One region of the Hyphomicrobium sp. DMF-1 genome, then DNA from elsewhere that is predicted to be linked to it. Evidence: predicted binding sites of a transcription regulator. Region 1 holds the regulator's gene; each other region holds the start of a gene.
The links. Region 1 encodes LexA, which represses DNA repair genes until DNA is damaged. Its sites were predicted from a motif close to TGTTCNNNNTGTGTTCNG; they were not measured.

Region 1 (3,275 bases):
GCGGTGTACGGCGATGCGGCCGCTAAGCCGGGAGACCGCTGGACGGTGATCGGCGAGTCGGCGGCCGGCCGCGGCTTTGCGGGCTCCGCCGCTCCGGGTCAGGCGGTGCGCATCTTCACAGGCGCGCCCCTGCCCGCGGGCTGCGGCACCGTCGTGATCCAGGAAAACGTCGCGCGCGAGGGCTGCGACATCGTCGCGACGGATGCTACTCCGGCCAAGGGCAACATCCGGCCCGCGGGGGTGGATTTCGCAGCCGGCATCGTCGCGCTCCGGCGTGGGCGCCGCCTCGATCCTCATGCGCTGACACTCGCAGCCGCCATGGGGCACGCCTCGGTGCCGGTGACGCGCCGCCCTGTGGTCGCGATCCTGGCGACGGGAGACGAGCTCGTTCCGCCGGGCACGCAACCCGGTCCCGATCAAATCGTTTCGTCCAATCCAGTAGGTCTTGCGGCGCTGGTCGAGCGCGCGGGCGGCACGGCGCGGCTTCTCGGCATCGCGCCCGACCGCTTAGATGCTCTCGCCGCGCGTATTGCGGAAGCACGCGGAGCGGACGTGCTCGTCACGATCGGCGGCGCGTCGGTCGGCGACCATGATCTCGTGGGACCTGCCCTGCGCAAGGAAGGCATCGATCTCGCGTTCTGGAGGGTTGCGATCCGGCCGGGCAAACCGCTGATGTTCGGCCATCTCGGAAAGACGCGGGTGCTGGGGCTGCCGGGCAATCCGGTTTCCGCGCTCATCACCGCGCGGGTGTTCCTGGTGCCGCTCGTGCAGGTGATGACCGGGTTGCCTGCGGATGCACAGGAGCGCGAGACCGCGATCCTCACGCAGCCTCTCGACGCCAACGGTCCACGCCTTCATCTGATGCGCGCGAAGCTCGGCCGGAGGCACGACGGCCTGCTCACGGTGGCGCCCATGCCGTCACAGGACAGCTCGCTGCTGACGGCGCTCGCGGAGGCCAACTGCCTCATCCACCGGCCCGTGAATGCGCCCGCCGCCAAGCCCGGCGATACGGTGATCATCGAGCGCCTGCGCGACTGACCGGCTGATCCAGAACGTTGCACTTGCAGAACGTGGCGAGAACGATTAGCGTACATTCACGTTTTGTTTAGGTGAGTCTCGCGCAAAACGTTCGTGGTCGTCGTTTAGGGTTGAGGATCGTAACGGTCCCCCGCGAAAGGATAGCTGCGCGTTCGACGTTGAGGGGCCGGTCTTGCGCGACGCAGGAGCCTTGTCCATTCGAAATGGATGGCCCTTCGAAAGGGATGTTGGAGCGCCGCGTTGTTGGCGCCTCGGCGCGTGATCGGAACAGATATTTTATTGTCTTGGCCTCGCAATGAGGTCTCGCACGGGAGGCACGATGCTGACTTTGAAGCAGAAGGAGCTTTTGCTCTTCATTCATGAGCGCATGCAGGCCGATGGCGTGCCGCCTTCGTTCGACGAGATGAAAGACGCGCTCGACCTCAAATCCAAGTCGGGCATTCACCGCTTGATTACGGCCCTGGTGGAGCGGGGCTTCATCCGCCGCCTTCCTCATCGCGCCCGCGCCATCGAGGTGCTGAAGCTTCCGGAAAGCTCGACGGCCGCGTCTGCCGCCACTGTCGCGACGGTTGCAGCGGAACCCAGGCGGATCGGCTTCCAGCCGAGCGTGATCGAGGGCGCGAAAGCCCGCAACATCATGCCCCCGCCCTCTCATATGATCGACAGCCGAACGGTCTCGGTTCCGGTGATGGGCCGGATCGCTGCGGGCGTGCCGATCTCGGCGATCCAGAACCATACGCACGACATCGCCTGCCCGCCGGATCTGCTCACCAATGGCGAGCATTTCGCGCTGGAGGTGAAGGGCGACTCGATGATCGAAGCCGGCATTCACGACGGCGACACGGTGATCATCCGCCGCTGCGATACGGCCGAGAACGGCGACATCGTGGTGGCACTCGTCGAGCATGAGGAAGCGACCCTCAAGCGCCTGCGCAAGAAGGGCTCGACGATCGCGCTCGAGGCTGCAAATCCCGAATTCAAGACGCGCATTTTCGGTCCCGATCAGGTGGACATTCAGGGGCGCCTCGTGGGGCTCATCCGCCGCTACTAGTCGCGCTCGTCGTCCAACGGCATCTCTTCGGTGGGCTGGTCGCTCGATGGTGACCGGCCCATCGTGTTTTCCGGAGGCGTAACAGGGGCAGGGGCGCGGCGGGGCCTCAACGGGCGCTCTGTCCAAGGCCGCTCGCCCCTCCGGCTCGCGACCGTTTCCACCTTCTCGATCGCCGGTTTCTCGCTCCCCTGCGCCGTCGCAAGATAGATGGCGTGGGTGCCGTCGCGTCTCAACGTGGCGCGATCGAGGACGAGGCGCGGGTGTGCGCAACCCCGGGAGCGCTCGGATCCGCCGATCACGATGTCGGCCTTTTTGCAGTCTTCCGCCGCCGCGGACGGGTGGCGCTCGACGGCGAGCGTAAGTCCTCGCACACCGGCAATGCAGCCCACGCCATCGCAACGAAATGCCGTCCCGCGCATCACGTCGCGGGGGGCGCGCGCATCGCCATCGTGCTCGAGCCAGCGTGTCAACTCGAAGCTGCCAGAGCGTGAGCCCATGGCGGCGAGCGTGCCGTCGCTTGAGCGGAGAGCTACGAGCTCACCCCCGCGTCCGGCGAGGACGTCGGGACGCGGGTCATCTCCCGCCACGACGAGGCCCGCTCCGATGGCGGCGAGGCCGAGCATGCGCCACCGCGTCTGCCAGAGCGTGAGCCACAGGCCTCCCGCGATCATGAGGGCAAAGCTCATATCGGAGATCTTGGGAATGTGCATCACGGCGCCGGGCAGGCTCGCGACCCAGTGAGCGCTTGCGGACATGACGTCGATCCCCTTCGCCATGATCGCGAGGGGCAAGGCTTCGAGGCCGAAGGGCATCATCACGAGCGTCAGCAGCGCCGCCGGCATGACGATCAGGTTGCAGATCGGAACCGATATCAAGTTCGCGAGCAGCGCATACTGCTGGCTGCGGTGGAAGTGATAGGCGCCGATGGGCGCGACGGCGAGGCTTGCGATCACGGTGGAGAGCACGATGCCGCCGAGGAAGAACGCGACGGGGCGAAGCCAGCCCGCAAGCTCCCGCTCACTCGATTGCGACCGCGCCGTCTCATAGGCGGCGATGAGCGACACGACGGCCGCAAACGACATCTGGAACCCGGCGTCGAGCAGGCTTTCGGGCATGACGGCGAGAACGACGAACGCCGCGATCGCGACGTTGCGCATGGCAAGGGCCTGCCGGTCCAGCATCACGG
Region 2 (3,275 bases), 1.3 Mb from region 1:
CGAGAGGCACTTGGCGTCGCCCTTGACGATGGTGCGGGTCTGACAGGAGAGGCGCGGCGCGCGATTGCCGTCGATGATGGCGAGGCGCGGGCGGCAGGAGAGCCGTTTCACCGCGTCCGTCATCGCCCACATGGTGGCGGCCAGGATGTTGTCGCGATCAATGCGCTCCACGTCGCCAATACCGACGCCGATGGCGAGGGCGGTTGCGCTGATGCGCTCGAACAGACGCTCGCGGTCCTCCGCCTCCAGAGCCTTGGAGTCGTCGATACCTTGGGGAATGCGATCGGGGTCGAGAACGACGGCGGCGGCCACGACCGGGCCGGCCCAGGGGCCCCTGCCCGCTTCATCGATGCCCACGATCGGACCGCCGGCCAAGGACAGCTCGGCCGCTTCCAGCTCGAAGGTCGGTACAATTCTCGAATCATCCACCCGCATGCCCTTAGGGTTGCGGGGAATTAATGGCGTGTCAAAGGCGGGTGTGGATAGAGGTGGGCAGTGGGTGGAAGTTCCCCGACTGCCTTACTGCCTGCTCCCCGCTGCCTGATTTATAACAGCCGCATCTGCTGGCCTTTTGGTACGGGCGGCTGAAAGAGGTCGAGACGCAGGGCGTGGTGGCGCTGATTGAGCCCCATCCGCTTCAGCGCCAACCTGAAGCGCAGCGCGATCTGGTCGGCATAAGGGCCGCGGCCTTTCTGGCGGACCTTGAACTCCGCCACATAGTCCTCTCCGCCGTGCATGGAGCGCAGAAGGTTGATCACCCGGTCTGCGCGATCCGGGAACTCGCTCGCCAGCCATTCGCGGAACACGTCCTTGAGTTCCAGCGGCAGGCGCAGGAGCACGTAGCCCGCCTCTCGAGCGCCTGCGTCGCGGGCGGCTTCGAGAATGCGCTCGATCTCGCTGTCGGTCAGGCCTGGGATGATCGGGGCCACCATGACGGACACCGGGACGCCCGCTTCGGAGAGGCCCCGGACCGCCTCCAAGCGCTTCGCAGGGGTGACCGCGCGAGGCTCCATGGCGCGTGCGATGGTTCTGTCCAGCGTGGTGACGGAGAGCGCGACCTTGGCGAGGCCGCGCGCCGCCATCCGCGAAAGGATATCGACATCGCGGAGCACGAGCGCGGACTTGGTGACGATGCCAACGGGATGGCCGGTGCGCTCCAGCACCTCGAGGATCCGCCGCGTGATGCGCTGCTCGCGCTCGATGGGCTGATAGGGATCGGTATTGGTGCCGAGCGCGATGACCTTCGGCTTGTAGGCCTTGCTCGCCAGCTCCTTCTCCAGAAGCTCGGCGGCGTTGGTCTTCGCATAAAGCTTGGTCTCGAAATCGAGCCCCGCGGAGTGGCCGAGATAGCAATGCGTCGGGCGGGCGTAGCAGTAAATGCAGCCGTGCTCACAACCGCGATAGGGATTGATCGACTGGTCGAAGGAGATGTCAGGGCTCTGGTTGCGGGTGATGATGGAGCGAGCAGGTTCCTGGTAGACTTCCGTGCGGAGCGCTTCCAGCTCCCCCATGCTTTCCCAGCCGTCGTCGAAGACGGTACGCCGCTCGCTCTCGAAGCGGCCGGAATGGTTGGAGCGTGCACCACGCCCGCGCCTGCGCTCTGCCTCCACGAGGCTTTCCGGCGCTGTCTCGGAGCGGGGGATGGGTTTGCTCATAGGGTGGCGCGGCCGGATTTCATGATCGAAGACAGTATCCGCAGATCAGGAACAAATAAAGAACAAAATTTCCAGACTGCCCGTAACGCCCATTAATTTGAACGTGGGCGGATGGTCCCGCACCCCGGGCTGTGGCGCCGCTGGCGCTTGTTGAGCTGCAAGACTTGGTGCAAGACAGGGCCCATGATTTCGGTCGTCATCCCTACCCTCAACGATCAGGCTCATTTGGCCGAGACGATGTCCTCGCTCGTGCCGGCGGCGGTCGACGGGCTGGTGCGCGAGGTGATCGTGGCCGATGGCGGCTCGACGGACCGTACCCTCGAAATTGCCGACAGCGCGGGAGCCGAGATCCTCAAGGCGCCGTCCGGACGCGGCGCGCAGCTCAAGGCAGGTGCCGAGCGGGCGCGGTTTCCGTGGCTTCTGTTTCTCAACCCGGACTCGTTTCTCGATCCAGGGTGGGAGCGCGAGGCAGGGCTTCACATCGAGCGTGTCGAAAAAGGGCGCCGGCGGCCATCGGCGGCTGCGTTTCGTTTCGCGCTCGACGACGAAGGGATGATGCCGCGCCTGTTCGAGCAGTTGTCGTCTTGGCGCGGCAGCCTGCTCAAGCTTCCTTACGGCGATCAGGGACTGCTGGTTTCTCGCGCGCTCTACGAGGAGGCGGGCGGGTTTGCGACCTTGCCGCTGATGGAGGACGTCGATCTCGTGCGGCGCATCGGCCGCGGACGGGTCACGCTGCTCAACGCGCGGATCGTCACGAGCGCGGCGCGCTATCGCCGGGACGGGTATGGTTCGAGGCTCGTGCGCAGCCAGGCCCGGCTCGGGCTCTACCTGCTCGGTATGCCGGTCAGCAGGATCGCCAATCTGTTCGGGCCGGACGCCGGGCCCGTGGGCGAGCCGCTCGCAGAACGCAGATAAGGCGGCTCCGCGCTCACGCCTTGGGGCGATGCTCCTCGAAGCGCGGCATGATCTCTACGAAATTGCAGGGACGATGGCGGTTGTCGAGCTGGAGCTTGAGGATGCCGTTCCAGGCGTCCTTGCAGGCTCCCGTCGATCCCGGCAGGCAGAAGATCAGCGTTCCATGCGCGATGCCGCCGCAGGCGCGCGACTGGATGGTCGAGGTGCCGACGGACTGAAAAGATAGCTGATGGAAGAGGATCGCGAAGCCTTCGATCTCCTTCTCGAACAGCGGCTTCACGGCTTCGGGCGTCACATCGCGGCCGGTGAAGCCGGTGCCGCCCGTGGTGAGGATCACGTCGATCCCGGGGGCCGCGATCCAGGCCGAGACCTGCGCGCGAATGGCTTCCGCGTCGTCCCGCACGAGCGCGCGGGCGACCACCGTATGACCTGATGCGGTGGCCAGCTCGGCGAGCGTGTTGCCGGACCTGTCCTCGGCGGCGGAGCGCGTGTCGGACATGGTGAGGATGGCGATGCGCACAGGAATGAATGGGCGCGTTTCGTCGATGCGGCTCGTCAAGGGACTGTCCTCAGGCGTTGGATTGGGGGCGTCTCGCCGTGCCCGTCTCTCCATCGAGAGCGGCTCTCACCGCGAGCAGATCGCGCCAGGCGTGGCGCTTGGCTGCTGGCGTGCGCAGGAGGTAGGCGGGGTGCAGCGTCGCCATG
Region 3 (3,275 bases), 1.5 Mb from region 1:
CTTAAACGGGTTGGTATGCACGAACACCAGCACGGTACCTGCAGCGAGATTCTGGCGACGAAGTTTTTCTGCCGCACGGCTCACGAAGCTCGCCACTGCTTCCTCAAGTTCCCGCTGTGCTGTGACCGGCCGCCCGAACGAGCGCGACGCCATAATCGATTTAGCTGGTTTCGACCCCTCGTCCAGCATCAGGCATCGTTCCCCATCGAGTTCCCGGCCGATGCGTTCGACCACCACGCCTGCCTCCCGCCTCAACAGATCGGGCTGGGCCTCGCGGAGATCCACCGCGGTCGTGATACCGAGCGCGCGCAGGCGGCCCCCAAGACGCGTCGCCACACCCCAGACCTCTTCCACCTCGAGTTTCGCCAGTGCATCCGACTGCTTCTCACGGCTCATCAACGATTTCACGCCTTGCGACCCCGCGTCCTTTTTCGCCGCCCGGTTCGCCACCTTGGCCAGCGTCTTGGTGGGCGCAAGCCCAAAGGACACCGGAATGCCAGTCCACTGCAGGATCGTCGCCCGCATTTCCCGCGCAATCCCCTCCTCACGCCCTTCTAAGCCCGCCAGGTCGATAAACGCTTCGTCGATCGAATAAACCTCCACGCTGGGCGCAAGTCGCCTCAGGATCGAGATCACCCTCTGGCTCAGATCGCCATAGAGCGCGTAGTTGGACGAACGAATGACCACGCCCTTGCGCTGCCACTCCGCCCGATGCAAATGCCAGGGATCGCCCATCCTGATACCGAGCCGCTTCGCTTCATCGCTCCGCGCCACGGCACATCCATCGTTGTTTGACAGCACCACCACCGGGCGATGACGAAGTCCCGGATCGAACAGCCTCTCACAACTGACATAGAAGTTGTTGCAATCCACCAGCCCCAAACACGTCATCGCCGCTCCACCTCTCCGTCCGCTATCGGTTACGGCGCGTGCATCCGCACGCTTTTGGGGATCACGCCCCAAATCTCAAACTCAGTCCCTTCAGTGATGGGGATATCCGGGTAGTTGATATTCTCCGGCGTGAGCCACACGCGCCCAGCTCTCATGCGAAGGCGTTTCATCGTGAACTCACCGTTCACCAGCGCCACGATGATGGAGCCATCCACCGGCTTCAACGACCGGTCGACAACGCAGATATCGCCGTCGTGAATGCCGGCACCCACCATGCTGTCGCCCTGCGCCTTCACAGCGAAGGTGCTGGCAGGGTTCCTCACCAGCAACTCATTGAAATCCAGCGGGCGGTCTTCGTGCTCTTCCGCCGGAGACGGAAACCCAGCTGCAACCGGTGCCGCCATCAGCGGAACATGTAGATTTGTGCGTATCTCAACAACCCGGACCCACATGAAGCAACTCCTTCTTGATTTTTGTTCACTTTTTGTTCTCATTCTCCCCAAGTGTCAAGACGGAGATTGTCCATGCGGCGGAAAGGCGAACTCAGCAAGAGCATGATCGACCGGCAGTGGCCCCACCAAGTCGCATTGCCCGAACGGCTGTCATGCCGCTCACATTGGCCGCCCCAACACGCATTCTGCAACGGCCTCGACGTGTCACCGCGTGGGCATTGCTTTGTCCGCAATGGGGAGTGGTGGAACGTACGATGCTTTGCCGTGAAGGAGGATGCCGAACGGTTCATCCAGACCTTCGGCGGGGAATACATGACACCGGAAACTCGCCCCCGCCATTGAGATGGCGTTCGTTGTTGGAAAATTCGCACCCGGCACTTTGGAACAACCCGCATAAAGAAAGGCCTGTCCCCGAACTTCGGAGACAGGCCTTTTCGACTATCGTTTTTGGATCAGTATCCTCGATACAGCAGTCACCCAAACGGCGAATGCGCATGAAAACCCAACAAGCGCCGACGCCGGCACCTCCAGGAACAGCGCGTCCGATCCGAACCAAGCCGTCTGTTCATCGAGAGTCGCCAGCCCCGTCCCGAATGCGTCGAGGACCACAACAAGCGACGCCGTCAACAAAACGGCGGAACCCAACACTTTAAGCATCGATGTTTCCTTTCTCCCCCCGCATGCGCGGAGGGCATGCGGTTGAAGAACCTAACAATCGGGGTATGGGTCGCCCGGACGCTTTTTCAACTCCTCGATGCAGCTTTTTTATTTCGGCACACCGATCGGCACGATCAACACCCCCCGTATCGAACAAACTCTTTCCAGAGATCAATCGGTGCGCCTCCGTTCAACCCGTAAGCCACACCAAAGCACCGGTAACCCCAAACACCACCAACGCCAGAAGCACACCCTCCCGCCACGATGGATCAGGCCCACCATAGTCAGGCTCCTTCTCATATCCGCTCACCTTGGATCCCATCCCCTAGACCAGTTTGCGGACTTCTTCTTATCACTGAACAATTATCGCGCCACCATTCCATTCCAGACACCTGTCAGGACAGCTGTTGCCCCTCTCCATAAGATCCCACAAAGGAGAGAAACCCATGCGTATCATGACTGTATTCGTTTTAACCGGGGCGCTGCTGTGTACAGCCACCAGTGCCACGGCATTGGAGGTTACCTCACACAACGACATCCGCAAACTCAACAGCGGGCTTGAGCAGCGCCTCGAGTCAACCTCGGCCGCGCTCACCGCCGCCTTTAACAACCTCAAGGACACGATAGACGACATTCTTGCACGCCTTGGCGTACTCGAAACCAAAATGGCGGCCGTCACCACCAAACAACCCGCGGACTGGAATACCCCGCTCGAAAACCGCCTGCTGGGGATCGAGAGCACCAACGCGGCCCAGACCAATGCCATCAACACCGCGACCACAAAGAACAACGCGCAGGACAACCGCCTCGCTGCGCTGGAAAATCAAACCCCAGCCGCAATCCGTATACGCGTCAAGAGCAGTAGCTGTAGCGACATCAGCGTAGTACGAGGTTCCCAACGCATGTGCCCGAGCAACAGGGTGCTCGTGGGCGTCACCGGAGGCGTCATCGCAACCAGCTCTAAATCCTGGAGCGGCACCTTCCACTGCTGCGAACTGGAAACCTACTAAGAAGCCTCACACGACATGGCCCTTCGGGGCCATTCGTTGTCATGAGCATCGGGCTTCATCGCCGCAAGCTTCACCGTGAGTCCCAATGCGTTTCTAATCCCAGGGGCACTGGACCTGGCATTGATCGTGTCAGGAATGACAAGATGGTGCGGTCTCGCAAAAATGCTGCAGGCCATGCCGTGAAACCGGCGGGATGATTGCAACTCCGCCGCTTGCCATCACACCCCAAAGGATTCCAGCTTCGCACCCTTCTTGATCGCCATCA

Region 2: a site for LexA is predicted at 1,703-1,720, ahead of PE058_RS06215 (PA0069 family radical SAM protein). Genes of this name have one in related genera too.
Region 3: a site for LexA is predicted at 1,366-1,383, ahead of PE058_RS19300 (LexA family protein). Genes of this name have one in related genera too.

The regions. Positions count from the first base shown of each region.
Region 1 is NZ_CP115706.1:2,695,380-2,698,654, forward strand. It holds gene PE058_RS12280 (molybdopterin molybdotransferase MoeA) at 1-1,038, shown strand, start outside; gene lexA (transcriptional repressor LexA) at 1,358-2,089, shown strand; gene PE058_RS12290 (ComEC/Rec2 family competence protein) at 2,086-3,275, opposite strand, start outside.
Region 2 is NZ_CP115706.1:1,383,962-1,387,236, forward strand. It holds gene PE058_RS06210 (ribonuclease HII) at 1-435, opposite strand, end outside; gene PE058_RS06215 (PA0069 family radical SAM protein) at 546-1,655, opposite strand; gene PE058_RS06220 (TIGR04283 family arsenosugar biosynthesis glycosyltransferase) at 1,839-2,570, shown strand; gene moaB (molybdenum cofactor biosynthesis protein B) at 2,584-3,129, opposite strand; gene PE058_RS06230 (uracil-DNA glycosylase) at 3,140-3,275, opposite strand, start outside.
Region 3 is NZ_CP115706.1:4,210,505-4,213,779, forward strand. It holds gene PE058_RS19295 (Y-family DNA polymerase) at 1-891, opposite strand, end outside; gene PE058_RS19300 (LexA family protein) at 921-1,343, opposite strand; gene PE058_RS19305 (hypothetical protein) at 1,782-2,000, opposite strand; gene PE058_RS19310 (hypothetical protein) at 2,447-3,010, shown strand; gene PE058_RS19315 (H-NS histone family protein) at 3,229-3,275, opposite strand, start outside.